Regions from separate parts of the Limimonas halophila genome, predicted to be linked through region 1. Evidence: predicted binding sites of a transcription regulator. Region 1 holds the regulator's gene; each other region holds the start of a gene.

Region 1 (10,185 bases):
ATCTGGACAAGATCGAAAAGAGCAAGCAGCAGTAGGGCGCCTCGACAGGCAAGGTTTAGACCGGGCGCGGCGCGTTCATCGTGGGGAACGCGGGCCCGATGGCGAAGGACGGAAGGCAGGCATGGCGGACGACCAGACGGATGCGGTGAGCGAGGCGTCGACGGCGGACATCATGCGGGTCATGGAGATGATCCCGCATCGCTACCCCTTCCTGATGGTCGACCGGGTGCGTGAGATCTACAAGAACGTCTCGGCCATCGGGATCAAGAACGTCTCCATCAACGAACCGTTCTTTCAGGGCCATTTTCCGCGCGAGCCCGTGATGCCCGGCGTTCTGCTGGTGGAATCCATGGCCCAGACGGCTGCGGTCCTGGTCGTGGAGACGCTGGAAGGTGAGGCGGCGGGGAAGCTCGTCTACTTCATGTCGATCGACGAAACGCGCTTCCGTCGGCCCGTGTATCCGGGCGACACCGTGTACGTTCACGTCGAAAAGCTGCGCAACCGCGGCAATGTCTGGAAGTTCAAGGCGGATGCGCGCGTGGACGGCGTGTCCGTTGCCCAGGCGACCTACTCCGCGATGATCCGCGACGACGCGTAAGACCACGCAGCCCACAACCGGTCGGCACGGCCGGGGAAAATCCAGGGTCCACGTATGATCGCGGTGAGGAGAAGCGGGGGCGGCCCAGACCGCCCCCGCTTTGCTTGGCGGCGCTATTCGCGCTGATCGACCGGGATGAAGTCGCGCGGACCGTAGCCGGTGTAGATCTGACGCGGCCGGCTGATGCGCTGGTTCGGGTCCTCGACCATCTCCTTCCACTGGGCGACCCAGCCCACCGTGCGCGCCACGGCGAAGAGCACGGTGAACATCGACATCGGGAAGCCCATGGCTTTCAGGATGATGCCCGAATAGAAGTCGACGTTCGGGAAGAGCTTGCGCTCAACGAAGTACTCGTCCTCGAGCGCGATCCGCTCCATCTCCATCGCCAGATCGAGCAGCGGATCGTCGCGCTTGCCCAGTTCGTCCAGGACGTCGTGGGCGGATTGGCGCAGCACCGCGGCTCGCGGGTCGTAGTTCTTGTAGACGCGGTGACCGAAGCCCATGAGGCGGAAGGGATCGTTCTTGTCCTTCGCGCGTTCCAGGAACTCCGGCACGCGGTCCTTGCTGCCGATCTGCTCCAGCATTTCCAGCACGGCCTGGTTCGCGCCGCCGTGGGCGGGGCCCCAGAGGCTGGCGATGCCCGCCGCGATGCAGGCGAAGGGGTTGGCCCCGGAGGAACCGGCGAGCCGCACCGTGGAGGTGGAGGCGTTCTGCTCGTGATCGGCGTGCAGGATGAAGATGCGGTCCATCGCCCGCGCGAGCACGGGGCTCAGCTTGTATTCCTCCGTCGGGACCGCGAAGGTCATGTAGAGGAAGTTTTCCGAGAACGAGAGATCGTTGCGGGGATAGATGAAGGGCTGGCCGACGGAGAACTTGTAGGCCATGGCCGCGATCGTGCTCATCTTCGAGATGAGCCGGTGCGAGGCGACCATGCGCTGGTGCGGGTCCGTGATGTCGGTCGAGTCATGGTAGAAAGCCGACAGCGCCCCGACCGCGCCGACCATCACCGCCATGGGATGCGCATCGCGGCGGAAGCCGCGGAAGAAGTAGAGCATCTGCTCGTGCAGCATCGTATGGTATGTGATGGAGCTTTCGAAGTCCGCTTTTTCGCCGCGCGTCGGCAGTTCGCCGTGCAGCAGCAGATAGCAGACCTCCATGAAGTCGCAGTTCTCGGCGAGATCCTCGATGGAGTAGCCGCGGTGGTAGAGGCGGCCGTTCTCGCCGTCGATGTAGGTGATGTTGGACGAGCAACTGGCCGTCGAGGTGAACCCCGGATCGTAGGTGAAGGCGCCGGTGTTCTTGTACAGCTGGCGCACATCGATGGCGCGCGGACCCATGGTGCCGTGCAGCACCGGCATCTCGACGCTGTCGCCGGTAACGTTGTCCGCCAGCGTGGCCGTGTGCTCCTGCGAGCCCTCCTTGTCGTCACTCATAAGCGTGTTCCTTAAGCCTGATTGCTCGGAGGTTGGTCTCGGACCCCGGCAGCCTAGTGCTATGCTGCGGTGCACGCAACGCGGGCTCGAACGACCTTACGACGCGGGATCGGCTGGATCGGGCGCGGCCGCCGCGTCGATGCGTGCCAGCGTTTCCGTGCGCCCGAGCACCACCATGACCTCGAAGATCCCGGGCGAGACCGTGGTGCCGGTAAGCGCCGCCCGCAGCGGCTGCGCGACCTTGCCGAGCTTGCAGTCCTCCTGTTCGGCGAACTCGCGAACCGTGAACTCAAGCGTTTCCTCGTCCCAGGCGGTGAGGTCCCGAATGCGCTCGGCGAGCCGGTGCAGGCGGTCGCGCGCTCCATCGTCGAGCTGCTTGGCCGCCTTCTGTGTCAAACTTTCCGGACGCTTCAAGTAGAATACCGCGCTCTCGGCGAGGTCAAGGAGCGTCTTCGCGCGCTGCTTGAGGCCCGGCATGGCGCGCTGGAGCGTTTCCACCTCCACCTGCGTCAGCTCCCGGCCGATGTGCTCGGCGAGGTGCGGTGCCACGAGGTGGGCCAGCCGGGTGTCGTCGGCCTCGCGGAGGTAGTGTGCGTTGAAGGACTTGAGCTTGTCGAAGTCGAAGCGCGCCGCGGACTTGCCGACACCCTCCAGGCTGAACAGCTGGATGGCTTCATCGGTGGGCACGATCTCGCGGTCGCCGTGGCCCCAGCCCAGGCGCAGCAGATAGTTCCGCAGCGCCTCCGGCAGATAGCCTTGCTCGCGGTAGGCGGACACGCTGACCGCGCCGTGACGCTTGGACATCTTGGCGCCGTCCGGGCCGTGGATCAGCGGGATGTGGGCGAACTCCGGCTCCGCCCAGCCCAGCGCGCGGTAGACCTGGGTCTGGCGGAAGGCGTTGGTGAGGTGGTCGTCGCCGCGCACCACGTGGGTGACGCCCATGTCGTGATCGTCCACCACCACGGAGAGGTTGTAGGTGGGCGTGCCGTCGGCGCGCAGGATGACCATGTCGTCCAGCTGCGCGTTGGGCACGGTGACGCGGCCCTGCACGCGGTCGTGGATGACGGTTTCCCCGTCCTGCGGCATCTTGATGCGGATGCACGGCGTCACGTCGGCGGGGGCGTCGGCGGGGTCGTGGTCGCGCCAGCGGCCGTCGTAGCGGATGGGCCGACCCTCGGCGCGCGCCTTTTCGCGCATCGCTTCCAGTTCGGCCTTGCTGGCGTAACAGCGATAGGCGTGGCCGGCTTCCAGCAGCTCATAGGCGACCCGGGCGTGCCGCTCGGCGCGCTCCGACTGGTACATTTCCGGCTCGTCCCAGGTCAGCCCCAGCCAGTGCAGGCCGTCCAGAATCGCCTGGATGGCCTCGGGCGTGGAGCGCTCCCGGTCCGTGTCCTCGATGCGCAGCAGGAAGCTGCCGCCGTGATGGCGCGCGAACAGCCAGTTGAACAGAGCCGTTCGGGCCCCGCCGATGTGCAGCATCCCGGTGGGGGAGGGTGCGAACCGCGTCACGACCGTCATGCCTGGCTCCGCCTTTTGCGCTGCGTAGTGTGGATCGAGTGTGGGGCAATGGCGTGGGCCGTCTAGCACATGCGACCCAACCCGGCCACGGTCGCAATGCCGGCCGAGCCCAGTCACGCCGTAGACGGGAAGGCCGTGACGTGGCATCGCGCCATGCATGTGGCAGGACGCGGCCGTGGAAACCGGGGTGCGGCTGCGCAGCCGGGCGGCGATCCGCCTGCGCGCGCTGCTTGCGCGCGCTCACGCGGATGTCCTGGCGGACCGGCCGCGCTGGGTGCTGTGGCTCCCCGTTGCGCTCGGGGCCGGCGTGGCGCTCTACTTCGCGTTGCCGGTGGAACCGCCGTGGTGGGCCGGCGGCAGCGCCCTGCTGCTCGCCGCGTGGGTGGCGGTTTCCGGGCGCAGCGCGTCGACCGCCGTGCTGCCGGCCGTGCTCATGGTGGCGGCGGCGAGCGGGTTCACGGCGGCGCAACTCCGCACGCACGCCGTGGCCGCGCCGGTTCTCAGCGAGGAAACCGGCCCCACGGCCGTGTCCGGCCGCGTGATCGCGCGCGAACCGCACGACAGTGCCGTTCGGCTGACCCTCGCGAACCCGGCGGTCGACGAGCTGGCGCCGGATAGGACGCCGGCGCGCGTGCGCGTAACCGTGCGGCACGGCGGCGATGCAGTGCTCCCCGGCGAGCGCGTGCGCATGAAGGCGGTGCTGCATCCACCGCCGTCGCCGCCGCTGCCGTCGGCGTTCGACTTCCCGCGGCGCGCCTATTTCGACCGCCTCGGGGCCGTGGGGTACGCGCTGGGCCGCCCCGACGTGCTGGACCCGGGCGCGGGCGGTGGCTGGCTCACGTCCGCCGAACGCCTCCGCGACCGCGTCGTCAGCCGCGTGCGCGAAGCCGCCCCCGGACCGGCCGGCGGCGTCGCCGCGGCGCTGATGACGGGCAAGCGCGGCGCCATCCCCGAGCCGGTGCGCCAAGACCTGCGCGATGCCGGCCTGGCGCACCTGCTGGCGATATCGGGCCTGCACGTGGGCCTCGTCGCAGGGCTTGTGTTCTTCCTGGTCCGCCTCGCCGGCGCGGCTGTTCCGCCGGTCGCGCTGCGCGTGCCGCTGAAGACGACCGCCGCCGTCTCGGCCGCGACCGCGGCGGCGGGCTATCTGGCGCTCACCGGCTTCACGGTGCCGACGGTGCGCGCCTTCGTCATGGCGGCGCTGGTGCTGGTCGCGGTGGCCCTGAACCGGCGCGCGATTACCATGCGTGTGGCCGCCGTGGCAGCGTCCGGGCTGCTTCTCGTTCATCCCGAGAGTCTGGTGGGCGTGAGCTTTCAGCTTTCCTTCGCCGCCACGGTGTCCCTGATCGCTTGCTACGAAACCCTGCGCGACCGCCGGCCGGCAGGGATGGCCGGCGACTCCGTGCCGGCGAAGGTGATCGCCTACCTCGGCGGCGTCGTCCTCACGACGATCGTCGCGACCCTCGCGACCGCGCCCTTCACCGTGGCCCACTTCAACCGCCTGGCGATCTACGGCGTGGTGGCGAACCTCGCGGCCGTGCCGCTGGCGGCGTTCTGGATCATGCCGCTGGCACTCGGCGCGTTCGCGCTGATGCCGTTCGGGGCGGAGGGGCTGGCGCTGACGCCCATGACGTGGGGCATCGAGGCCGTTCTGGCGGTGGCCGAGCGCATCGCGGGCTGGCCCCACGCCGTCGTGCACCTGCCGACGCCGCCGACGTGGGGCTTCGTGCTGACCGTCGCCGGCGGCCTGTGGCTCTGCCTGTGGACGGCGCGCTGGCGCCGCCTGGGCCTGGTGCCCATCGTCCTGGGGGCGGCAAGCCTTCTGCACACCGCGCCGCCGGACGTGTTGGTCGGCCGGGACGGGTACGTGATGGCCGTGCGGGGAAGCGCGGGCCGTCTGTGGCTGTCCGAACACGACGCGGACAGCTACACCACGGAGGTCTGGCTACACAGCGCCGGGCTGACCAAGGCCCGCGCGCTGCCGAGCGGTGGGAACCGGGACCCGGTGGCGCGCGTGCGCTGCGATCCCCTCGGCTGCATCCAGCGCCGGCCGGGCGGCGCGGTCGTCGCCCTCGTGCGCGATCAGCGCGCGCTGCGAACGGATTGCGCGCGCGCCACCGTGCTGGTCAGCACCGAGCCGGTTCCCGACAAGCAGTGCCGCCACCCGCGCATCGTGATCGACCGCTTCGACCTGTGGCGTGAGGGCGCGCACGTCGTCCGCTTCACCGACGGCACGGCCGAGGTGACCTCGGTGCGCGGCGCGCGCGGGCGACGGCCCTGGGTGCGCTGGCCCAACCGCGAATGAGCTCCGTCTGCGACGGTAAGGGGGTCAGTACTGGCGCAGCAGGGCCACAAGCCGGCCCTGGATGGCCACGCGGTCGGGCGGGAAGATGCGGGTTTCGAAGGCGGGGTTGGCGGGCTCCAGCGCGATGGCGTGGCCCTTGCGCCGCAGGCGCTTAAGCGTGACCTCCTCGCCGTCCACCAGGGCGACGATGATGCTGCCGTTCTCGGCGGCGTCGCAGCGCTCGATCACCACGGTGTCGCCGTCGAAGATGCCGGCGTCCACCATGGACTCGCCCTCGACCTCCAGGCAGTAGTGCTCGCCCTTCGACAGCAGCGCGGGCGGCACGTCCACGAAGGCCGACTCGTCGCGCAGTGCTTCGATGGGCGTTCCGGCGGCGATGCGGCCGTAGAGCGGCAGGTTGACGAGGTTGCTGCCGCGCTGCTCGCCGCCGGCGGCGCGCGTGCGGGCGAGGCGGAAGTCCGGCGCGACGACGTTGCTGTTGGACGCATTGGCCGTCGTTGCGCCCGTGGGGCCGCTGTCGGGGCCGCGTAGGATCTCCAGTGCGCGTGCGCGGTGGGGCAGGCGGCGGATAAAGCCGCGTTCCTCCAGCCCGCTGATCAGGCGGTGGATGCCGGACTTGGACTTGAGCCCCAGCGCCTCCTTCATCTCATCGAAGGAGGGCGACACCCCGTTCTCGTTCAGGCGGCGCTGAATGAAGACGAGCAGTTCGTGCTGCTTGCGTGTGAGCATGGCGGGCCACCCAGGTAAAGCGACCATCCCCGCGGGCGCGGTGCCGGTCGAGCAGCGGTTGGAACAAATCAAAAACCCACGCGCACTGTTCTAGTTTGGTTCCCCCGCCGGGTCAAGCACGCGGGCGTGGCTCATACGGCGCCCGGGCCGTCGTCCAGGGGCAGGACCGTCACCGTCTCGCCGGTCTCGGCGGCCGGCGCGTGCGGCGCGCGGACGATCAGGCCGTCGGCCGCGGCCAGCCGCGACAGCATCGAGCTGTCCTGTCTCGCGAAGGGCGTGGCGACGAGGGCGCCCGTGTCATCCCGGTGAAGCTCAGCGCGCAGGTGGTCGGTGCGCTCGCCGTTCGCGTCCAGCGGCGCGCCCAGTGCGGCCTGCACCGACGGCGGCTCGCTCGCGCCCAGGCCGGCCAGCACGTCCAGGGCCGGCCGCAGGAAGATGTGCGCGCACACCAGCACGGAAACGGGATTGCCGGGCAGGCCGACGACGGGCAGGCCCGCAAGGGACGAGAACATCAACGGCTTGCCGGGGCGCATGGCGATCTTCCAGAAGGCCATCTCGGCGCCCTTGGCGGCGAGGACGCTGTGGACGTGGTCGTGTTCGCCCACGGAGGCGCCGCCGATCGTCACCAGCAGGTCGCAGCCCTGCGCCGCGTCCAGGTGCGCGCCGAGCGCATCCGGGTCGTCGCGGGCGATGCCCAGGTTCACCGGCTCCCCGCCGCGGGCGCGCACGAAGGCCGCGAGGCCCATGCTGTTGGAGCTGACGATCTGGTTGGCGCCCAGCGGCTCGCCCGGCAGCACCACCTCGTCGCCGGTCGCCAGGATGGCCACGCGCGGCCGGCGGTGCACCGACAGCCAGGGATGGTTCATCGCCGCCGCGAGGCTGACGTCGCGGGCTGTCAGGCGCCGCCCCGCCGCAAGGCCGCGCTCGCCCCGGGCGAAGTCGAGGCCGGCGGGGCGCACCCACTTCCCGGCGGGGCTGCCGGTGTGGACCGTGACCCGATCGCCCTCGCGCGCGGCGTTTTCCTGAATGACGATGGCATCCGCTTCCGGCGGCACCGGCGCGCCGGTGAAGATGCGCACCGCCTCGCCGGGGGCCAGCGGCGTGTCGCGGTTCGAGCCCGCCGGCACCTCCGCCACGATGCGCAGCTCCGCCGGCGTTTCGGCGACGTCGGCGCTGCGCACGGCGTAGCCGTCCATCGCGGAGACGGCGCGCGGCGGCTGGTCAACGCGCGCGTGCACGTCGGTGGCCAGCACGCGGCCAAGCCCGTCCGCCACGCTCACGGTTTCCGAAGGGCAGGGGCGCAGCCCGGCCAGAATGCGCGTCCGCGCGTCCGCGACCGAAAGCATCACGCCGCCTCGTAAGTTCCCGATTTGCCGCCGCTTTTGTGCACCAGCCGGATGTCGCCGATGCGCATGCCCTTATCCACCGCCTTGCACATGTCGTAGATGGTCAGCGCGGCCACGGACACGGCCGTCAGCGCTTCCATCTCCACACCGGTCTGGGCGGCGATGCGACAGGTGGCCGTGATCTCCACGGCGTCCGCGTCCTCGGCGAGGTGCAGGTCCACGTCCGCCGAGGACAGGGGCAGGGGATGGCACAGCGGGATCAGCTCGGCCGTGCGCTTGGCGCCCATGATGCCGGCGAGGCGTGCCACCGAGATGACGTCGCCCTTTTCCACGCCGCCTGCGCGGATCGCCTCCACCGTGTCGCGGGCCATGTGCACGCGGCCCTTGGCGGTGGCCGTGCGCTGGGTCGTGGCCTTCGCGCCCACGTCCACCATGCGGGCGCTGCCCTGCTCGTCGAGGTGGCTGAAGCCGCCGCTCATTCCGCCGCTCCGGGCTCGGCCGCGGGGTCGCGGCCCATGATCGTCCGGGTCGCGGCCGCGACGTCGCCGTGCTGCATCAGGTGCTCGCCGATCAGGAAGGCGCGCGCCCCCTCCTCGCGCATGGCGACAAGGTCGGTGTGGGCGCGCAGGCCGCTCTCGCACACCACCAGCCGGTCCGCCGGCACGTGCGGGGCCAGCGCCCGCGTCGTCTCGGTATCGACCCGCAAGGTCTTGAGATCGCGGTTGTTGATGCCGATGAGCTGGGTGTCCAGTGCCAGCGCGCGCTCCAGCTCCTCGCCGTCGTGCACCTCCGCAAGCACGTCCATGCCCCAGCCGCGCGCGGCCTGGGCCAGCTCGCGCGCCTGGGCGTCGCTGAGCGCGGCCATGATGAGCAGCACGCAGTCGGCGCCGAGCGCGCGGGACTCCGCGATCTGGTAGGGATCGAGCATGAAGTCCTTGCGCAGCACCGGCAGCTCGACGGCGGCGCGCGCGGCGACCAGGTGGTCGTCGTCGCCCTGGAAGTAGGGCGCGTCCGTCAGCACCGAAAGGCAGCTCGCCCCGCCTTCGGCGTAGGCGCGCGCCAGCGTCGCCGGGTCGAAATCCCCGCGGATCAGGCCCTTGGACGGCGAGGCTTTCTTGATCTCGCAGATGAGTGCGAATGCGCCCGCCGTGTCTGCGTTGGCCAGGGCCCGCATGAAGCCGCGCGGCGCACTCGCCTGCCGGGCCGCGTCCTCGACGGCCGCCAGCGGGCGCTCGGCCTTGCGGGCGGCGACCGTCTCGCGCTTGTCGGCGCAGATGCGCTCCAGCACGTGGGACATCTCAGCCCCGTTCCGTGAAGGCGGCGAAGTCGTCCAGCAGCTTGGCGGCGCGGCCGCTGTCCACGGCATCCGCCGCGATGGCGACGCCCTCGCGCAGGTCGGCCGCGCGGTCGGCGACCACCAGCCCCGCGCCCGCGGCCATGAGCACGATATCCCGCAACGGGCCGTCCTCGCCGGCGAGCATGGCGCGGATGGCGCGCGCATTCGTTTCGGCGTCGCCACCGCGCAGCCGGTCAAGGCTTTCGCGCCGCAGGCCCGCGTCCTCCGGCGTCACCTCGAAGGTGTGGACCTCGCCGTCCTTGAGCTCGGCGACGAGGCTCGGGCCGGTGGTCGACAGCTCGTCCAGGCCGTCCAGGCCGTGCACCACCCAGGCGCGCTGATGGCCCAGGCGGCGCAGCACGTGCGCCAGCGGCTCCACCCAGTCGCGCGAGAACACGCCGAGCACCTGCCGCCGCACCTTGGCGGGGTTCGACAGCGGCCCGAGCAGGTTGAAGATGGTGCGCGTGCCCAGCTCCTTGCGCACGGGCGCGACGTGGCGCATGGCGCCGTGGTGCGCGGGCGCCAGCAGGAAGCAGGTCCCGATCTCGCGCAGGGCCTGTTCCATGCGCGCCGGCCCGGCGTCGACCGTGACGCCCAGCGCCTCCAGCACGTCCGCTGCACCGGTCGAGGACGACTGCGCGCGGTTGCCGTGCTTGGCCACCGGCACGCCGGCCGCCGCGGCCACGACCGCCGCCGCCGTGGAGACGTTGTAGGTGCCCGCGCCGTCGCCGCCGGTCCCGCAGGTGTCGATGGCGCCCTCGGGCGCGTCGATCGTGGTCATCTGCGCGCGCATGGCCCGCGCCGCGCCCGTGATCTCCGCGATCGTCTCGCCGCGCACGCGCATGCCCATGAGCAGACCGCCCATCTGGGCGTTCGTGGCGGCGCCGGTCATCATCGTGGTGAAGGCCTGCTCGGCCTCG
Region 2 (10,185 bases), on a different contig from region 1:
GCGGCGAAAGCTCGCCCAATTGGGTGTGTTCGCCGATGCAGTGATCAGGTCGCGGACCTCGGCTTCCAGCGAGCGGTTGTGCGCCTTCGCGCGCGCCTTCAAGCGCTCGATGGTCGCTTCGTCCAGATCGCGAATGGTCAGCGTGGCCATAACGGCCCCTCCGTTCGCCGGTCGTCTGCCAGCATCGTAGCTGAACATCTTTGATGCGCGCCATCGCTGGGACGCTGTCGAGCAGAGCGTTCATGCGAACATGTCGCGCCGCGGCGCGGCTGGCTGGGCGCGGCCCTCGGCCATGAAGGGGGCGTCGCCACCGGCCTCGTCCAGCGCGGCGAACCACGCACCCGCGTCGGTGAACATGGGCTCCAGCAGCACCCCGCGCCCGACGCGGCGAACGCGCACCCGGTCGCCCTCGAAGCGGAAGGCGCTGGGCAGCCGGACGGCCTGGCTGCGGCCGTTGCGGAACAGCCTGGCGATCGCGGACTCACCCATGTCCCACCTCCATCCAAGTCTAGATTAATGACATAGCTCGCGGGTCATGACCTGCAATGCTGCGCGGGTGTCACCCGAACACCCCCTGCACGCTCCACCGCTCGCCGTGGCGGGCGGCCCAGAGGCGGCGGCCGGCGTCGGTTTCCAGGCGCAGGTGATCGCGCGGGGCGGCCTCGGGGGCGCGCCACCACGCCGGGCTCAGGCGCTCCAGGCCCTCGGCGGCGGCGACGCGGTGGTCCAGCCCGCCCCAGTGCAGCGCGCGCGGCCGGCCGTCGGACGTGTACCCCCTCACGTCCAGGCGCGGGGCGGGGTAGAAGAGCCGCACGGGGCGCGGCGGCACGGCCGGCCAGGCATCCGCACCGGGCCGCGAGAGCGGCGGCATCCAGGTCACGGCGCGCTCGGGCGTGTGGGTGTCGCGCGGGTGCGGGCGCGCCACCGCGCCCTCGCCCAGGCGGGCGGTCAGGCGGTCGATCAGCGCGGCGAGGTCGTCGCGCTCGCGCCCGGTGCCCAGCCCGGCCTGCGCGGCGGTGAAGCGCTCCACCGCCGTCGCCGCCAGGGTCGCGACCTCCACGCCGAAGCCGGCGTCCAGTTCGTCCAGACGCTCGTGCAGCAGGCGCGTCAGATGGGCGGGCTCGCGGCTGGCACGGCTGGTGCCCACGGCCACGGTCTGCAGCGAGCCGTCCACGCGGTAGAGCGTCAGCGCCAGCCGGCGCGCGCCCTGTTGGTCCGTCTCCAGCCGGCGGGCGAGGGCGGCCGCCAGCTCTTCCATCGCCGCCCGGATGTCCTCGCGCCGCCCGATGGGCTCGGCGAAGGCGCGGCGCACGCGCAGCGGCGGCGCGGGGGCGATGGGGGTCACCGGCTCGCCCGCGCGCCCCAGGGCCTGATCCAGCCGCTGCGCCACGGTTCGGCCCACGCGCGGCGCCAGGGTTTCGGGCGGGATGGCGCACAGCGCCTCCAGGCGCGTCAGCCCCAGGCGGTGCAGCATCCCCGCCTGCGCCGGGGCGATGCGCAGCGCTTCCGGCGGCAGCGGCGCCAGGGCGTCGTGCTCGCCGCCCTCGGGGCAGATCGCGGCCGTCTCGCCAGCAAACCGCGCCAGCGCCCAGGCCGCGCCCACGGTGCCCGCCAGGCCCGCGCGGGCGCTCAGGCCCAGGTCATGCAGGCGCGCCAGGAGGTCGGCCAGCAACGCCGCCTCGCCGCCGAACAGGTGGGCGCAGCCCGTGACGTCCAGCAGCACGCCCGCCGCGCCGGCACTGTCGTGGCCGCCGTCGGGCGCCGTCCACGGCGTGTAGCGCCCGCACCACGCCGCCAGGCGGTGCAAAGCCCGCGCGTCCGCCGCCGGGTCGTGGGGCTCGCTGAGCAGGTCCGGCACCTGGGCGCGCGCCTCCGCCAGCGGCAGGCCGGGGGTGAGGCCCGCCGCCGCCGCGCGCGCGTCCACGGCCGCCACGGTGAGGCGGTCGCCGTCGCCGCGCGCCAGCACCCAGGGACAGCCAGGATCAGCCCGCCGCCGCTCGGTCGCGAAGCGGGGCAGCCAGAGCGAAACGACCCGTCGCGTCATCCCAGATCACCTCGAACTCGGTCGGCAGCCCGCCGCGCACGCGCGCCAGCTCCACCCGCCAGCGCGGCCCGCTCGTCAGCGAGATCCGCGGCAGCGCGCCCACCCGCCAGCGCGTGACGGCGGCGCTGGGCTCGGCGCGCGTGGGCGGGATGCGCCGGCGCTGGAGCAGCAGCCCCGTCACGCCGCCCGCCTCGGCGGCGAGCTGCAGGCGGCGCACCGACGTGCGGCCCAGGTGCCCGACCTCGCCCACGGCCGCCGCCAGCGCGGGACAGCGCAGCGCCTCTTCGAGCGTCCACAGCACCCCGGCGTCGTCCGGGGCGCGGGCGCACAGCAGGCGCGCGGGCGGCACGCCGTAGCCGGCGATGCCGGGCGGGTAGAGGTCGAGGGTGCGCGCCACCCAGAGCACGGGGCCGTCGGCCCGCGCCAGCGCGCGCCCGGCCAGCGCCAGTGCGAACCCGGCGGCCGGGCCGTCGTCCCAGCCCGTGCGCGCGGGCACCACCTCGTGCACCGCCGCGCGCGCCAGGCCGCCGCCGGGCAGAGCGGTGTCGAGCGCTTCGGCGCCCAGCGGCAGCACGCCCGCATCGGGGGCGTTGCCGCGTTCCAGCGCGCGGATGCGGGCGCGCAGGTGGTCCAGGTCGGCCATGAAGCAGTCCCCGGCCCGCGGCCGGCCCCGATGATTCACGCTCAAAGTTCATGTTTTGTTCTAACCTGTGCAGCCCCGATCGTCAAAGCACCGTTCGGGGGAGGTCATCCGGCGGGCGCGCGTGCGATCGCCACCGGCCGCGTTTTCGCCTTGCGATGGCGGGCCGGGTGTGGGGAACTGCCCCATAGCTGTTTGTTTGCCGGTGGAGGGCGTGCCGTGGACCAGCCGGATGCCATGCCGGACGCCGCGTTCACCCTCGCGGACGTGCCCACCCGCGCCAAGCTCGCCGGCCGCTACCGCGATGGTCTGGTCGCACTGCAGGCGGCGCTGCGCACCCTTCAGCTCGCCTACATGCGTCAGGGCCTGCGCGGCATCGTCGTTTTCGAGGGCTGGGACGCCAGCGGCAAGGGCGGCGTCATCCGCCGCATGGCGTCCGTGCTGGAGCCGCGCGCCCTCAACTACTGGTCGATCGGGCCGCCGCCAGCCCGCTGGCAGGGGCGGCACCACCTGGAGCGGTTCTGGCAACTCCTGCCCGAAGCGGGCCGCCTGGCCGTCTTCGACCGCTCCTGGTACGGGCGCGTGCTCGTCGAGCGCGTGGACGCCTTGACCGAGCGCGCGGCCTGGCAGCGCGCCTACCGCGAGATCACCGACTTCGAGCGCATGCTGCTCGACGACGGCGTGCACATCGTCAAGCTGTTCATGCACATCAGCGCCGAGGAACAGCGCCGCCGCTTCAAGAAGCGCCTCGCCGACCCGGAAAAGCGCTGGAAGCTGTCCGTGGCCGACATCCGCAACTGGGAACAGCGCGACGCCTATGCGCGGGCGATCGAGGACATGATCCGCCTGACCTCGACCGAGCGCGCGCCCTGGCACGTGATCCCGGCGGACAACAAGAAGGCCGCGCGCGTCGAGGCCCTGCGCGTCATCCACGACACCCTCGCCGAGGGGGTCGACCTGCGCCCGCCCACGATCGACGCCGAAACGGCGACCGCCGCCCGCACGCGCCTGGGCCTCGATCTGCCCGGGGATCTTCAATAGCCGCGCCGTCTGTGCGGCAGCACCGCAACCGGAATGGCCCGCGCGGCGATGCCGCGCGGGCCGGGTGGCACCGGGCGCCGCGAGCCGGGGGTACGGGCTCTGGGGGTTGGGGGAGCGTGGCGACCCGGTGCCGCAATCGCCGGACCAAGCTAGTGCGACCGCTTGCGTCCCGTGATCATGGCCGCGACCAGGTTCTCGTGGTGCAGCAGGCTGGTGGCGACGACGCCGGCGATGTGGATCAGCACCAGGATAAGGCAGGCGTTCGCCGCCAGTTCGTGCAGCTCCTCGGCGGCTTTGCCCAGGCTGTCGGTCAGGATGCCGGTCGCGCTCGCGGCAAGCAGGCTTGCCAGCAGCGCCACGATCATGGCGCCGCCGGCCGGGTTGTGGCCCAGATGCCGCGGTGCGCGCCCGGCTGCGAGGGCCCGAAGATACGCCAGCAGGGCGCGTGGCCCCGGCACGAAGTCGTCGAAACGCGCATGCCGTGGACCGACCAAGCCCCACAGGGCGCGCACGCCGACGATGGCGACGATCGCGTAGCCGGCCAGTTCGTGCACGCTCATCCACGTCTCGCCGGTCAGGTAGGCCACGGCGAAGCTCGTCGCCAGCGACCAGTGCAGCGCCCGGAGCAACGGATCCCAGACGGACACGCGCGGTGTGTCCGCCGCGTGCCCGCCCGTGGCGTGAACGGTCATTCCTCGCGCTCCTCGCGGATGATCCGCCCGGTTCCGGCGTCCACGTCGACCTCGACGCGGTTGCCGTCCGCGGTGCGCGCGTCCGCCTCGTAGCGGCCGTCGTCGCGGTCGATGTCGCGGACATCGGTGTAGCCATGCGCCTTGAGCGTGTCGCGAACCGCGGCCGCGGACACGCCGGCGTCCCCTTCCGAGCTTTCATGGTCGTCGCGGTCGTGGTCCGTCTCGGTCATCCCGTCAGCCGACGCGATCGTGAGGGGCGTACCGGCGATCTCCGCCGACACGGCCGTGCCGCCGACCGCGACGGCGCCGGCCAGCAAGGTCAGGGCGACATAGCTTCCCAGTTTCATGGCAATCTCCCATCGGCCTGGGCCGGGCGGGGAATGACCCCGCCCGCGGGTCGATCCGGATGGTTCAGGCGAACCCCAGGGCGTCGGCGCCGAACGCACTCTCGAAGGCGCTGGCGTTGAAAATCTGGCTGTCCGCGTCGGCACCGAGATTGGTCGCGGTCACGGTGACCTCACCGGCCGTCAGCGTGACCGACCCGTCCGTGAGATCGTCGTTCCTGACGCCGATATCCCCCAGCTGGTCGATGCCCTGGAAAAACAGCTGATCGTCCTCGGCGAAGTCGTCGATCGTGACGGTCGAGCTGCTCCCGGTATCGAAGATGAAGCGATCCGCGCCGCCGGCACCGGACAGCGTGTCGACCGCCTGATTGCCGTCGATGTTCTCGCTGGCCGCGGTGCCGACGGCGACGGGGGCGGGGCCACCTTCCGAAGGAAGGGCCGGCACGCCCTGGCCGCTCGGTGTGCCCGGATCCGGGGCGGCCACGTCGGAAGCCAACGCGGGATCGAGTTGGACGCCACCGGGATCGAAGGAACCGTCCACGGTCTCGCCGCCCAGGGCCACGGCGAAGCCCGCCTTGCCGGGCACCACGCTCGCCGTCGCGCCGCCGTCCGCGAAGGCGACGGTAACTTCGCCGTTCAGGGCGATTTGCGCCTGCGTTCCGCCGTTCGACAGCGTCAGGGTGTTGCCGCTGGCGGCGACGTTGAAATCGGCCAGGCTGCCGCCGAGTTCCACGGCATCGCCCGCACCGCCGCCGAAGGTTACCGTGGCGCCGGGTTGAACCTGAACCGTCTCGGCAGCCGAGGTTCCGCGCACGTCGGCATCGAATCCGAGCGAAAGGGTCTGCGGCTGCCCGGTGAGCGTGAGAACGTTCAACTCGCCGACATCCGGGGCGGGGGGACCGTCCGGCGTACCGGGGTTGCTGTTTGCGTCGTCGGGGTCACCGCTGCCGGCATCGTCCCGGTCGCGAGCGTCGTCGCGATCCCTGTCCGTCTCGCGATCCTGGCCGTCGTCATCGTCAAAGCGATCGTCGCGGTCGTCGTCGTCGGAATCCCGATCGTCCGCGCCGCTGTCATCGTCGAAACGGTCGTCGTCGTCACGCTCGTCGCGCACGCCGTCTTCGGTTCGAATGGCGCTGGCCGGCACGGCCGAGGCACTGACGCCGTCGAGCACGACGCTGCCGCCGGCGTGGGTGACCGCTGCGCCCGTGTCACCGTCGGCAAGCGTGACGGCCGACGCGGGTTGATCGTCGAAGATGAGCACGTCTGTGCCGGGCTCGAAGTCGGTGATGACGTCGTTGCCGTCGCCGCGCTCGAATTCGAAGCGATCGGCACCGCCGTTGCCCGTGAGCGTGTCGGCACCGCCCTCGCCCTCGATGACATCGGCGGCGGGCGTCCCGGTCAGCGTGTCGGCACGTCGGGTGCCTTCGATCTCGCGGCCGTCGAAGCCCGCATCGTCCCGGTCGTCGTCGAAGCGATCGTCGCGATCCTCGTCCATCGTGACCTCCGGTCTGGCTCTCCCCTGGCGCGCTGGGCGCGCCGCGTTGACTGGGGAGAAGCCTACTGGGGTCGGCTGACGAGCACCTGACGAGCTGTCAGGTTTTTTCGGCGGCGTGCGCCGGGGCGGTGAAATCCAGCACGAAGGCGGCCCCGCCCAGATCGCTGTCGTGGACCTCGGCGCGGCCGCCGTGAGCCGCCATGACCTCGGCCACGATCGCCAGACCCAGGCCCACGCCGCCGCGGCGCCGGCCCCCGCCGGGACGGTGCCGGTAGCGGTCGAAGATTTCGGGTTTCGCGGCATCGGGGACGCCGGGTCCCGCATCGGCCACGGTCACGCGGGCGCCAGGGCCCACGCGCACGTCCACCGTGCCACCCTCGGGGACGTGGGCGAGCGCGTTCTCGATCAGGTTGCGCAGGGCCATGTCGATGGCGTCCCCGTCCCCGTTCACAGTCACGGGCGTGTCGGGTGCGTCCAGCCCGAGTTCCTGGCCCTGGTCGAGGGCGATTGGTGCCATTTCCGCCACCAGTCGGCGCGCCACCGCGCTGAGGTCCACGCGTTCGTGCACGGGGGCTTCCAGGGCTTCCGCGCGCGCCAGGGCAAGCAGCTGGTTGGCCGTGCGCGTCAGCGAGTCGATTTGTTCGCGCAGGCGCCGGGCGCGCGGGTCGGTCAGGTGATCCACCTCCAGCTTCAGGCGGGTCAACGGCGTGCGCAGCTCGTGTGCCGCCATGGCGGCGAAGTCGCGCTGACGCGCCGTGGCCCGCTCCAGGCGTGCCAGGCCGGTGTTCACCGCATTGACCAAGCTGGCGACTTCGCGCGGCAGGCCGTCGGCGGGCAGGCGGCTGTCCAGCCCGCTCTCGCCCAGCTCCTCGGCCGCGCGCGCCACGCGCACCAGCGGGCGCAGCGCGCGCCGCATCGCCAGGCTGGCGACCACGATGAGCACCAGCGCTACCGGCAGAATGGACAGCACGACGTGCTCGATGGCCTCGTCGATCAGCGCGCGTTGCGTCAGCGCGTCGAATTGCAGTTCGGCCTCGTTCGCTTCCACGCCGACATAGGCGACCAGCGGCCCGTGCGGCGTCGATGTCCGGCGCACCGCGAGCCACGCGGGGTCGTCGCCGAGATCCAGATGGATGAGCCCCTCCGGCATCCCGGGCGATCGCGCGGCGAACCGGCGCACGCCGGCGAGCAGGTCGTCGTCGCCCCGCCCGGACGGTGCATCCGACCAGTGCAGCACCGCGGCGGCGTGGGCGGGGACCGCGCCGCCGGGAAACCCGTCCCCGGGGCCGTTCGCGCGGGCGCGCTCGACCACGCGGTCGGCCAGGTCTTCGGCGCCGACGCGCCGCAGCCCCTCGTGGTCGGTGAGGTAGAAGCCCAGCAGCAACGGGATCTGCAGCAGGACGGCGATCACGCCGACCGCAACGAGGCGTGTCACCACGATGCGCTGCAGGGTGGGGTGCGGACGGCTCATGGCACCCGCAGGATGTAGCCGACGCCGCGGACCGTGGCGAGGCTCACGCGCTCGCCCGCCGGGCGGAGCTGGCGGCGCAGCCGCGACACGGCCGCTTCCAGCGCGTTCGGCGTCACCGCTTCGTCGAAGCTGTAGAGGGTATCCTGCAGCGTTTCCCGCGTAACCACCTGGCCGTGGTTGCGCATCAGCACTTCCAAGAGCGCGCTCTCGCGGCGGCCCAGGTCCAGATGCGCGCCGTCGAGGTAGGCTTCGCGCGCGGCCGTGTCGAACTGGATCGGGCCGAGGGTCATCACCGTGCCCAGGGCGGCGCTCGGCCGGCGGAGCAGCGCGCGGCACCGGGCCTTCAATTCGTCCAGGGCGAACGGTTTCACGAGGTAGTCGTCGGCGCCCGCATCCAGCCCGGCGACGCGATCGGACAGCTGGCCGCGCGCCGTGAGCACCAGCACGGGCGTGGTGTCTTGGCGGTGGCGCAGGGCGCGCAGCAGCTCCAGGCCGTCGCGGTCGGCAAGCGTCAGATCGAGGACGAGCAGATCGTAGGCCGCGACGTCCAGCAGATCCCGCGCTTCGCCCACACCGGCCGCCGTGTCCACGGCGTAGCCGTCGTGGCGCAGGCCATCGGTCACGAGGTCGGCGACCCCCGGATCGTCCTCGACCACCAGGATGCGCATGCGGCGTGCGCTCTCATTGGGGACAGCGGGTGCCACGACTGTGTGATGCGTGCGGCGACGTCACAAGCGATTTGGGCCGGCGCTCACCACGGCCGGCACGCCGGCCCGCGGCGCGACATGATTTTGCGGAACATCGTGGGATGGAAAACGAACAAGGTGGTGCCGCGGGGGAGATTTGAACTCCCGACCCCACCCTTACCAAGGGTGTGCTCTACCACTGAGCTACCGCGGCGACCGCGAAAGTGTGCGGAACCTGACAGGCCGGCGCCGGCGATGCAAGGGTGCGACCGCCCGGCATCGCGTTGCGGTGTGATGGCTGCGCGCCAGCGCTGCGCGACGGCCCGATCATGGTGCCGTCGGACCCTTGATGTCGTCACACGGTGGTCGCGCGCCTGCCTTGACCCGGCCACACGGCGCGATCACGCTTGCACCATGAGCGAAACCGACCATCCGCGCAAGCGCACCGGCCATCAGCCCGACGGGGGATCGCGGTCCGCCGAATCGGACCGCGAAGCGCGGCTTGCGCGCCGTTTGCGCGACAACCTCAAGAAGCGCAAAGCCCAGCAGCGCGCCCGGCGTACCACCCAATCCGACGCGTGAGCCCGCCCGCCGGGCCCACTCCGCATGCACGAGGTCCGCGGCCATGTCCGTCATGCCCGACACCTGGATTCGCGAGCGCGCGCAGCGCGACGGCATGATCGAGCCCTTCGCCGAGCACACAAGCGGCGGCGTCATCTCCTACGGGCTGTCGTCCTACGGCTACGACGGGCGCGTGGGCTCGCGCTTCCACGTCTTCACGAACGTCGACAACGCCATCGTCGACCCCAAGGAATTCTCCCAGAGTTCCTTCGTGGTGCGCGAGGGCGATCACTGCATCATTCCGCCCAACTCCTTCATGCTGGCGAGCACGGTGGAGTATTTCCGCATCCCGCGGGACACGATGGTGGTGTGCCTGGGCAAGTCGACCTACGCGCGCTGCGGCATCATCGTGAACGTCACCCCGCTGGAGCCCGAGTGGGAGGGCCACGTCACGCTGGAGTTCTCCAACACCACGCCGCTGCCGGCGAAGGTCTACGCCAACGAGGGCGTGTGCCAGTTCCTCTTCCTGCAGGGCGCGGACCAGCCGGAGACCTCCTACGCCGACCGCAGCGGCAAGTACATGGGCCAGCAGGGCGTGACCCTGCCGCGCCTGTAACGGCCGGACGGCGCGCGATGGAGCGGATTTGCATCCAGGGCGGCCGGGCGCTGGCGGGGCGCATCCCCATCAGCGGTGCCAAGAACGCGGCGCTGCCGCTCATGGCGGCCTCGCTGCTGACGGACGACCCGCTGCATCTGTCGAACCTGCCCGACACCCTCGCCGACATCACCACGCTCGCCACGGTGCTGGAGCACCACGGCGTGCGCACGCGTCGCACCGGCCCCGGCGCGATGACGCTCCAGGCCGGCCGCATCGAGAACGCGCGCGCGGATTACGACCTCGTCCGCCGCATGCGCGCCAGCGTGCTCGTGCTGGGGCCGCTGCTGGCGCGCCAGGGCTACGCCGAGGTGTCGATGCCCGGCGGCTGCGCCATCGGCACGCGTCCCGTGGACCTGCACCTGCGCGGGCTGGAGGCGCTGGGCGCGACGATCGAGCTGCGCGAGGGCTACATCGTGGCGCGCGCGCCCCGGGGGTTGACGGGCGGGGAGGTGGTCTTCCCGCACGTTTCCGTGGGCGCGACGGAGAACGTGCTCATGGCGGCGGCGCTGGCGCGCGGGACGACGCGGCTGGTGGGCGCCGCGCGCGAGCCCGA
Region 3 (10,185 bases), on a different contig from region 1:
ATTGGCCTGATAGATCACATGGTACCGGTTGCCAACGCCGTAGGTGCGTTCGGCAATCGACCACAGATTGTTGCCTGGCTGAATCACGACAAAATCGGAATCGGCGCGCGCTCCCACCAGCGGCTGGCTGGAAAAGGGCGTGGTTACGCTCGCAACCACACTGCCGTTGCTGTCGCGCTGCTCGATGCGCACCCGATGCATGCCGGGTTCGAGCGTATCAGCGGGAATGATCCGCCAACGGCCGTCAGCGCCGACTCGCGCCCGGCCCATGGTACGCTCATCCACGATCAGCACCACGAGATCGCCCGGTGTGGCGCGACCGCGCACGTCGATGTGGCCGCTGACGGTGTAGCGGATGGTCCCGAGGCGCAGTGTACCGCCCTGATCCCCGATACCCCCGGCGCGTTGCTGAAGCAGCTCGACGCGGCCCTCGCCCTTCCGCGGAACCTGGATTGCCGTGAGCTTCTGCGCCGGACCGCCCTGCTCCGCGCCGCCATCGTCGCGCGCCTCGGGGACGGCGACCATGACGGCGTTCGGCGATACGCGCGTGTCGCCCCTCTCAGCCTCGGCGCGCAGCGTCAGCCGCCGCTTGCCCCCGTCCAAACCGGCCGGGGGGATGGCGACGAACTCACCGTTGCTATTGGCGCGCGTTCGAGCCACGGGTTCGTCCTTGTCCATCAAGGTAACGCGGCTGTGCGGTGGCGCGCGGCCGGCGACAACGGCATCGCCCTCGGGATCGACGCGAACGATGTCGAAGCTGGGCGCCTGACTGTCCTTGTCCGCGCCGTCGTTCGCCGTCGCGGCTGTCTTGCTCTCATCCCTGCGGGACGCCGATCGCGGTCGGGCTTCAACCCGGATCTCGGGCTTCTCGGGCGCCACTGCTGCAGTGTCCGCACCTGCGCGTGCCGACGCAGGACCGGTCGGCGTCGGCAGCCAATCCGGCGGGTTGACAGCCGGTGAGCTCCCGGCAGCCAGCCGGTCACGAGATCGCGCGTCCCTCGCCGGTATGGCCGGCGGGGCAACCGCAGCGGCCGGCGTCTCGCGGGCGCCGGTCTGCGTGCGCCCGATGGCCGGCTTCACAACCCGCGGCGCGTCGGCGGTGTCACCATCGCCGCGCGCCCCGGCTGTCGGCCGATCCGGCTTGCCCGCGACGGGCCGCGGGGCATCACCCCCCGCGTCGGCCGCCGTAGGGTCCGCGGTGGTGGCGGTGCCATCCGGCGCCACCGCATCCGTCGGCGCCACGGCCGCCTTGTCGTCGGCTGTGGCCGTGCTTTCATTGGCCGACACGGCCTTTTCGGTTCGGCCTGCGGAGATCGTGCCGTCACGGTCGGGCGCCCTCGCATCCAGCGCAATCGTGGGCTTGGCCGGCTTCGCGGGCTCGGCCGAGATTGCGCCGGGCTGAGCGTCACGGGCCGGCGCCGTGGCCGCCCGCTCTTCCGCTGGCGCGCCGGTTTCGCTGCCGAGTGCCGGTTCGTCGGGACGCTCGCCGGCCCCCGGGGCGTCCCGATCCCGCCCCGCCGCATTGAGCGCGATCGCCGGCGCCTGTGGTTTCACGGCCTGGGCCGTTTCGCGTGTCGCCCCGGTATCCGCGGCCGGAGCGTCCTGACGGTCGCTATCCGCAGTGTCTTGTGCCGCGGTGTCTTTCTCTTGCGAAGCGTCATCTTGCGGCGCAGCATCCGCGCCGGTGCTCTCCGAGCCGCGGTCGCCGGCCTCGGCCGTCGACGCCGGGGTGGAGCCGGTGGCCGTGTCACGGCTTTCGAAGAAGCCGAGGCGGTGAACCACACCGGCTGCGACCGCAAGGACAATCGCGCCGAGGATCCCGGTGATGACATACGGGCGGATGGTGTGGCGCATCGGCTGGGTCCATCCCGTTCTGGACAGGTCGTGACGGTGTCGCCATCACGTCGCACGAGTATAGCAACCGAGATGTGGTATATCAGTTAACGGGTGTCGAGGCATGACCCAAGGCGACGCGTCGTCATGCAGCAGTATCTGTGTGTATTGCGGCTCACAGGCCGGGCTGGCGGCTGACCACCTCGAAACCGCACGTGCCCTCGGCCGGGCTTGCGCCGCGAACGGCATTCGCGTCGTCTTCGGGGGCGGCAGCATCGGGCTCATGGGCGCGCTGGCCGAAGCCTCCCGCGCGGCCGGCGGCGCGGTGACCGGGATCATCCCCGACCACCTGCGTGCCCGCGAGCTGGCGGACGAGGCCGTCGACGACCTGGTGGTCGTGGACTCGATGCACGAGCGCAAGCGGCTCATGGCCGAACGCGCCGACGGCTTTTGCGTCTTGCCGGGCGGGATCGGCACCCTGGACGAGACGATCGAGATCCTGACGTGGAAGCAGCTCGGCCTTCACACCAAGCCGGTGGTGCTGTTGGACAACGGCCGCTTCTGGGACCCGCTGATGCAGCTCTTCGCGCACCAGCGCGCGGCCGGCTTTCTTGGCGAGACCGAACCGAACCTGTTCCAGCGCGCCGGCAGCGTCGACGAGGCCATGGGCATCTTGACGCACACACCGCGCGCCACCGCGGCAACCGGGCTCGACCGCGCCTGACCCGGCTTTTTGCCGTGGTATTATCCGGCCGGGCGCATTGCTATCGTGGCCGCGCGCCGCGAGCACGGCCAAACCAACCTCGACGCCGCGGCAGCGGGCGCTCACCGCGCGACGCCGCGCCGGCGGCAGACATCACACGGCGGCAGCAGGGGGATTGCTGATGGCGAAGATCAAGGTCGCCAACCCCATCGTCGACATCGATGGGGATGAGATGACCCGGGTGATGTGGTCCTGGATCAAGGATCGCTTCATTCACCCCTATCTGGATGTGAACCTGCAGTACTACGACCTGGGCATCGAGAACCGCGACGCCACGAACGACCGCGTGACGGCCGACTGCGCGCACGCGATCCGGCGCTATGGCGTGGGCGTGAAGTGCGCCACGATCACGCCGGACGAGGCGCGCGTGAAGGAATACGGCCTGAAGAAGATGTGGCGCTCGCCCAACGGCACGATCCGCAACGTGCTGGGCGGAACCGTCTTTCGTGAGCCCATCATCTGCGAGAACGTCCCGCGCTACGTGACCAACTGGACGAAGCCGTTCGTCATCGGCCGCCACGCCCACGGCGACCAGTACAAGGCCTGCGACATCCAGATCTCGCAGCCCGGGCGTCTGAAGATGCGCTTCGAGCCCGCCGACGGGAGCCATCCCCAGGAATACACCGTGCATGAGTTCACGGACACCGGCGTCGCCATGGGGATGTACAACCTGGACGAGTCCATCCGCGACTTCGCGCGCGCCTGTCTGAACTATGGGCTGCAGCGCGGCTGGCCGGTGTACTTCTCCACCAAGAACACCATTCTGCAGACCTACGACGGCCGGTTCCGGGAGATCTTCGAAGAGGTCTACGAGAACGAGTTCCGCAAGAGCTTCGAAAAGGCCGGCATCTTCTACGAGCACCGCCTGATCGACGACATGGTCGCCGCCGCGATGCGCTGGCACGGCGAATTCGTCTGGGCCTGCAAGAACTACGACGGCGACGTGCAGTCGGACGCCGTGGCCCAGGGCTTCGGCTCGCTGGGGCTGATGAGCTCGGTTCTCATGACGGCCAGCGGCAACATCGTCGAAACCGAGGCGGCGCACGGCACGGTGACGCGGCACTACCGCCAGCACCAGCAAGGCAAGGAAACCTCGACGAACCCGATCGCGTCGATCTTCGCCTGGACGCGCGGGCTGAAGTTCCGCGGCGAGATGGACGGCACGCCCGAGGTCGGCCGCTATGCCGAAGCGCTGGAGCGGGCCTGTGTCCGCACCGTCGAGAACGGCGAGATGACGAAGGATCTCGCCATGCTCGCCGGTGAGAACCAGGCTTGGCTGACGACGCGCGAGTTCCTCGACGCCGTCGAGCGCACCCTACAGCAGGAACTCAACGCGCCCGCCGAGAGTGGCTCCTGAGGCCGTCCCATCGCGCCCCGCGGTCGCGGGCCAGATGGGCCACGGCCGCGGGGCCACGCCGGCACAGCCGAACCGCCGGACCGGTCCGTCAGGCGTCGTGTTGCTGCGGAACCGGCACAACCCCTTCGCACAGACTTTCCAGCACATCCGCGGCCGTCCGGCACGCTTCGGCCTGCTGCGGGGCCACGGCGTTCAATTCAGCCGCCAATTCGCGCAAGCGGCCCACGTGCTCGGCGAATGTCTGTTGCTCGGGGGTTTGCAGAAACAACCCCTGGCTTTGTTCCATCGGCTCCCCGGCCACAGTCGGCATAGCCTGCGACAAAACGTAGCACACGCCGCCCGGAAAGCTTAACACCACGCCGTGTGAGGGTTTTGTCCGAACGTTGTGACAACCCGGCCGTGTCCGATTTCCCGCCTTGACGATCGAGACGCCGGTCCACCGGGCGCATCGCCGCCAAGCCGGCGCGGACGCGAAAAAGCCCGCGGCGCCGTAACGCCGCGGGCCGTCTTTGTGGTGAGGCTTTGCGGCGAGGTTCGGCGCTGCGGCTCAGGCCGCCACCGCCTCCGAGAGGGCGCTGGCGATGGCGGAAACCGCGTCCTCTCCAGCATCCGGGTTGGGGCCGCCGGCCTGGGCCATGTCGGGACGGCCGCCGCCGCCCTTGCCGCCCAGCGCCTGCGAGCCGACGCGAACCAGCTGCACCGCATCCACGGTGTTCGTCAGGTCGCTCGTCACCCCGACGACGAGGGAGGCCTTGCCCTCCCAGGACCCGGCGATGGCGACGACACCCGTACCGAGCTTCTTCTTCATCTCGTCGGCCATGGGCTTCAGATCCTTGGGCGGCACCTCGCCGACCACGCGGCTGGCGAAGGGAACGCCGCCGACGTCGCGCGTTTCGACGCCGCCGCCGCTGCCGGCCGTGGCCAGCTTCTTGCGCGTTTCCGCCAGATCGCGCTCCAGGCGCTTGCGCTCGTCCAGGAGCTGGTTGAGCCGCTCCACGAGGCCGTCCGGTGTCGCGCGCAGCGCCGCCGCCGCCTCGCGCACGGTGTTTTCCTGCTCGCGCACGTACTGCTCGGCCGGCTGGTGCGCCACCGCCTCGATGCGGCGCACCCCCGCGGCCAACCCCTCTTCGTGCGTGATCTTGAAGAATCCGATGTCGCCCGTGCGTTGAACGTGGGTGCCGCCGCACAGCTCCATCGACCACGGGGCGTTGGCGCCGGGGTCCTGCCCGCCCATGGAGACGACGCGGACCTCCTCGCCGTACTTCTCGCCGAACAGCGCGACGGCGCCCGCTTCGATGGCGTCGTCCTTGGGCATGACCTTGGCGGCGACGTCCGTGTTGGCGCGGATGCGCGCGTTCACCACGCCCTCGACGGCCATGAGGTCGTCACGGCTGATGGGCGTGGGTTGGCTGATGTCGAAGCGCAGCCGGTCGGGCGCCACGAGCGACCCCTTCTGGGCGATGTGCGCGCCGAGCTGCCGGCGCAGCGCCTCGTGCAGCAGGTGCGTGGCCGAGTGGTGCGCGCGGATGCGCGAGCGCCGCTCGCCGTCGATGGCCAGCTCCGCGCTCTCGCCGCGCGCGAGCGTGCCTTGCTCCACGACCACAGTGTGGACGTGCAGGTCGCCCACCTTCTTCTGGGTGTCGGTGACGCGCCCGCGCCCCGTGGGCGTCTCGATCGTGCCGGTGTCGCCGACCTGGCCGCCCGACTCGCCGTAGAACGGCGTTTGGTTCGTGACCAGTTCGACCGTCTCGCCGGCGGTGGCACTCCCGACCCGCTCGCCCTTGCGGACGATGGCCTCGATGTGGGCGGAGGCGGTGTCGTGCTCGTAGCCCAGGAACTCGGTTGCGCCCGCCTCGTCGCGCACGTCGAACCAGACGGTATCCCACGCGGCCTCGCCGGAGCCGGCCCAGGCCTTGCGGGCGGCCGCGCGCTGGCGCTCCATGGCCTCGTGGAAGCCCTGCTCGTCCAGCGCCATGCCCTCGCCGCGCAGGATGTCCCGCGTCAGGTCCACCGGGAAGCCGTAGGTGTCGTAGAGCTTGAACGCCACTTCGCCCGGCAGCGTGCCGCCGTCGGGCAGCTTGGCCGTCTCGTCGCTCAGCATCTTCAGGCCGCGCTCCAGCGTGCCCTGGAAGCGGCCTTCCTCCATCTTGAGCGTTTCCGTGACGAGCGCTTCCACGCGGCGCAGCTCGGTGAAGTGATCGCCCATGGCGCTGACGAGCTGCGGCACGAGCTTGTGCATCATGGGCTCGCGCACGCCGAGCTTGTGCACGTGGCGCATGGCGCGGCGCATGATGCGGCGCAGGACGTAGCCGCGGCCCTCGTTCGACGGCATGACGCCGTCGGCCATGAGGAAGGCGGTGGCGCGCAGGTGGTCGGCGATGACCTTGTGCGAGGGGCGGTACTCGCCGTCCGGACTGACGCCCGAGAGGTCGGCGGAGGCTTCCATCAGCCCGCGCAGCAGGTCGATGTCGTAGTTGTCGTGCTTGCCCTGGAGGACGGCGGCGATGCGCTCCAGGCCCATGCCGGTGTCGATCGAGGGGCGCGGCAGTTCGACCTTCTGCCCCGGCTCGGGCTGGTCGTACTGCATGAAGACGAGGTTCCAGATCTCGATGAAGCGGTCGCCTTCATCGTCGCTGCCCGGCGGGCCACCCGGCACCTCGGGCCCGTGGTCGTAGAAGATCTCGGAGCACGGCCCGCACGGCCCGGTGTCGCCCATGGCCCAGAAGTTGTCCGAGCCGGAGATGCGCAGGATGCGGTCCTCCGGCAGCCCCGCGACCTTGCGCCAGAGGTTGTAGGCGTCGTCGTCGTCGACGTAGACGGTCGCCAGCAGGCGCTCGCGCGGCAGGCCGAACTCCTCGGTCACGAGCTTCCAGGCCAGCTCGATCGCGCGCTCCTTGAAGTAGTCGCCGAAGGAGAAGTTGCCCAACATCTCGAAGAAGGTGTGATGCCGGGCGGTGTAGCCGACGTTTTCCAGGTCGTTGTGCTTGCCGCCCGCGCGCACGCACTTCTGCGAGGTGACCGCGCGGTTGTAGGGAACGTGTTCGTGGCCGGTGAACACGTTCTTGAACTGCACCATGCCCGCGTTGGTGAACAGCAGCGTGGGGTCGTTGCGCGGCACCAGCGGCGACGACGACACGATCTCGTGATCGTGGCGGTGGAAGTAGTCGAGAAACTGCCTGCGGATCTCGTTCGTCGTCAGCATCCCATTCCCCCACGCGGCTGCGCGCGCAGCTTGGCTGGTGTCCGTTCGTGTATGTAAGGCCGACGCGCGGACCGCTCAATCAGCGACTGCCCAGAGGGCGCGCACCGGCATGCCGTGACCGCGCCGGCCGGCGCGCACACCCTGCCGATGGCACACACCCCTGCGCAACACTTGGCACCGGCCGCAGGGAAATCGCGGGAGATGCCGGCGGCTCAGCCGTCCTCGCCGGACTCGGCGCCTTCGGCGCTGTCGCTGCCCTCCAGCATCGTGGAGGCGACGAGGCCGGCGTTTTCGCGCACCTTGCCTTCCAGCTCCTGGGCGATCTCGGGGTTCTCTTTGAGGAACTTCTTGGCGTTCTCGCGCCCCTGGCCGATGCGCTTGCCGTTGTAGGAGAACCACGCGCCGGCCTTTTCCACGATTCCGGCCTGCACGCCCAGGTCCAGCACCTCGCCCGTCTTGGAGATGCCCTCGCCGTACATGACGTCGAATTCGACCTGCCGGAACGGCGGGGCCATCTTGTTCTTCACCACCTTCACCTTGGTCTGGTTGCCGGTGACGGTGTCGCGGTCCTTGATCGAGCCGATGCGGCGGATGTCGAGGCGGACCGAGCTGTAGAACTTGAGGGCGTTGCCGCCGGTCGTGGTTTCCGGGCTGCCGAACATCACGCCGATCTTCATCCGGATCTGGTTGATGAAGATCACCATGCAGTTCGAGCGCGCGATCGAGCTGGCGAGCTTGCGCAGCGCCTGACTCATCAGCCGCGCCTGCATGCCGGGCTGGGACTCGCCCATCTCGCCTTCCAGCTCGGCGCGCGGCACCAGCGCGGCGACGGAGTCCACGACGAGCACGTCGATCGCGCCCGAGCGCACCAGGGTGTCGGCAATCTCAAGCGCCTGCTCGCCCGCATCCGGCTGCGAGATCAGCAGGTTCTCGACATCGCAGCCAACCTTGCGCGCGTAGGTCGGGTCGAGGGCGTGCTCGGCATCGATGAACGCGCAGGTGCCGCCCTGCTTCTGCGATTCCGCGACGACGTGGAGGGCCAGCGTCGTCTTGCCGGAGGATTCGGGGCCGTAGATCTCGACCACGCGGCCACGCGGCAGGCCGCCGATGCCGAGCGCGATGTCGAGCCCCAGCGAACCGGTGGATACGACCTCGGCGTCGACCACCGACTGGCGCTCGCCCAGCCGCATGATCGAGCCCTTGCCGAAGGAACGCTCGATCTGCCCGAGGGCCGAATCCAGCGCCTTCTGTTTGTCCGTGCTCTTCTTGTCCGCCAAGCTCAAAACATTCTGCTGTGCCATCGAGGGGCTCCCCTTATCCCACAGCCGCGCCGCCACCTGCAACGCGTGATCTCTCACCACCCCGACTTTTGTACCTGTTCTGTTCTCTGCTGCCAAGGTGGAGGCTGGCAACAACCGCCGTCAGCACGGCGGGTGCGGCCACACACGCATCAGGCGGTGTCGTACATGGCGTCCTTCACCGCGCCGGCGAGCTGCTTGAGCGTGAACGGCTTGGGCAGGAAACGTGCCCCCTCGGTGCTGTCGATGCTGGAGCGGAAGCTGTCCTGCGCATACCCGGAGATGTAGATGACGCGCAGGTCGGGCTGCATCTCGCGGAGTCGCGCCACCAGCGCCGGCCCTTCCATCTCGGGCATCACGACGTCGGTGATCAGCAGGTCCACGGGCTCGCCGCGCTCCCGCATCGTCGTCAGCGCCGCCTCGCCCGATTGGGCTTCCAGCACGGTGTAGCCCTTCTTGCGCAGCGCCCGTGCGGAGAAGGAGCGCACCGCATCCTCGTCCTCAACCAGCAGCACCGTGCCCATGCCGGTGAGGTCGTAGGCGGCCTCACCTTCACCTTCTCGCGCCTCGGGCTGATCCGCCGTGTCGCGGTGGCGCGGCAGGTAGATGGAGAAGACCGTGCCCTCGCCCACCGTGCTGTCGACCTGAATGTGGCCGCCGGTCTGCTTGATGATGCCGTAGACCGTGGCGAGGCCCAGCCCGGTGCCCTCGCCCACCTCCTTCGTGGAGAAGAAGGGCTCGAACACACGCGACAGGCTTTCCGCGGGAATGCCGCAGCCTGTATCGCGGACGTCGATGCGCACGTACTGTCCGGGCGGCACGGTTTCGCCATGGCCTGGTTTGTCTTCTGCCAGCTCGGTGTTGCTGGTGCGGATGTCCAGGCGCCCCCCGGTTTCGGCCATGGCGTCGCGCGCGTTGACGGCGAGGTTGATGATGACCTGTTCGAGCTGACCCTGATCGACCTTCACGGGATACAGCCCGCTGCCGTGCTCGATGCGCAGCGTGATGCGCTCCCCGATGAGGCGCTGGAGCAGGTGGTTCAGCTCCACCAGCACGTCCGTCACCGAGAGCACGGTCGGACGCAGCGTCTGCTGGCGCGAGAAGGCGAGCAGCTGCCGGACGAGGTTCGCCGCCCGGTTGGCGTTCTGCTTGATCTGCATGAGATCGGCGAAGGACTGGTCGCCCGCGCGGTGGCGCAGCAACAGCAGATCGCAGAAGCCGATCATCGCGGTGAGCAGGTTGTTGAAATCGTGCGCCACCGCGCCCGCCAGCTGCCCGATGGCCTGCATCTTCTGCGACTGCGCCACCTGCTGTTCCAGTTGTTTGTGGCGCGTCATCTCGATCAGGTAGACGAGCCGCTGCGTGCCCACGTCGGTGGCCTCGAAGGCCTTGGCGAACACGGCGAAGACGCGCTCGCCGTCGGGCGAGCGCACTTCCGGCGGGTCGGTTTCCCCGCCGGCCGGCCCGGCCAGAGCGTCCGCCACCGTCTTGCGATCCGACGCATGGACCAACTCGGGCAAGCGCTCGCCGGTGAGCGACTCGCCCTGCTGGGCCAGAAGGTCCGCGAAGGCGGCGTTGCAGGCCTGGATGCGGCCAGCGGCGTCCAGCAGCGCGATCCCCAGGGGCGCCTGCTCGAAAAAGCTGCGGAAGCGCTGTTCCGACTCCGCCACCGCGGCGGCGGCGGCGTTTTCGCGCGACAGGTTGCGCACCACCGCCCGCGCCGTGGGATGCC

The links. The regulator LexA, encoded in region 1, represses DNA repair genes until DNA is damaged. The targets are predictions, from matches to a motif close to ATGTTCTANTTTGGTTC.
Positions count from the first base shown of each region.
Region 2: BLQ43_RS07085 (ImuA family protein) is a predicted target of LexA. The motif match lies at 2,732-2,748, and genes of this name have one in related genera.
Region 3: recA (recombinase RecA) is a predicted target of LexA. The motif match lies at 8,525-8,541, and genes of this name have one in related genera.

Region 1 is NZ_FNCE01000002.1:85,064-95,248, forward strand. Features, by position in the region: gene BLQ43_RS03395 (OmpH/Skp family outer membrane protein) at 1-35, shown strand, start outside; gene fabZ (3-hydroxyacyl-ACP dehydratase FabZ) at 122-598, shown strand; gene gltA (citrate synthase) at 712-2,031, opposite strand; gene gltX (glutamate--tRNA ligase) at 2,128-3,549, opposite strand; gene BLQ43_RS03415 (ComEC/Rec2 family competence protein) at 3,707-5,854, shown strand; gene lexA (transcriptional repressor LexA) at 5,879-6,583, opposite strand; gene BLQ43_RS03425 (molybdopterin molybdotransferase MoeA) at 6,715-7,929, opposite strand; gene moaC (cyclic pyranopterin monophosphate synthase MoaC) at 7,929-8,408, opposite strand; gene trpC (indole-3-glycerol phosphate synthase TrpC) at 8,405-9,226, opposite strand; gene trpD (anthranilate phosphoribosyltransferase) at 9,228-10,185, opposite strand, start outside.
Region 2 is NZ_FNCE01000004.1:43,939-54,123, forward strand. Features, by position in the region: gene BLQ43_RS07070 (FitA-like ribbon-helix-helix domain-containing protein) at 1-150, opposite strand, end outside; gene BLQ43_RS07075 (antitoxin) at 241-489, opposite strand; gene BLQ43_RS07080 (Y-family DNA polymerase) at 560-2,044, opposite strand; gene BLQ43_RS07085 (ImuA family protein) at 1,983-2,687, opposite strand; gene BLQ43_RS07090 (polyphosphate kinase 2 family protein) at 2,904-3,725, shown strand; gene BLQ43_RS07095 (cytochrome b/b6 domain-containing protein) at 3,875-4,417, opposite strand; gene BLQ43_RS07100 (PepSY domain-containing protein) at 4,414-4,764, opposite strand; gene BLQ43_RS07105 (hypothetical protein) at 4,829-6,022, opposite strand; partial or broken gene BLQ43_RS14905 (hypothetical protein) at 6,131-6,256, opposite strand; gene BLQ43_RS07110 (sensor histidine kinase) at 6,354-7,727, opposite strand; gene BLQ43_RS07115 (response regulator) at 7,724-8,395, opposite strand; tRNA gene BLQ43_RS07120 (tRNA-Thr) at 8,553-8,627, opposite strand; gene BLQ43_RS14590 (hypothetical protein) at 8,828-8,995, shown strand; gene dcd (dCTP deaminase) at 9,039-9,590, shown strand; gene murA (UDP-N-acetylglucosamine 1-carboxyvinyltransferase) at 9,608-10,185, shown strand, end outside.
Region 3 is NZ_FNCE01000003.1:283,497-293,681, reverse strand. Features, by position in the region: gene BLQ43_RS14835 (LysM peptidoglycan-binding domain-containing protein) at 1-1,854, opposite strand, end outside; gene BLQ43_RS06865 (LOG family protein) at 1,958-2,557, shown strand; gene BLQ43_RS06860 (NADP-dependent isocitrate dehydrogenase) at 2,718-3,953, shown strand; gene BLQ43_RS06855 (hypothetical protein) at 4,042-4,239, opposite strand; gene alaS (alanine--tRNA ligase) at 4,501-7,155, opposite strand; gene recA (recombinase RecA) at 7,368-8,456, opposite strand; gene BLQ43_RS06840 (hybrid sensor histidine kinase/response regulator) at 8,606-10,185, opposite strand, start outside.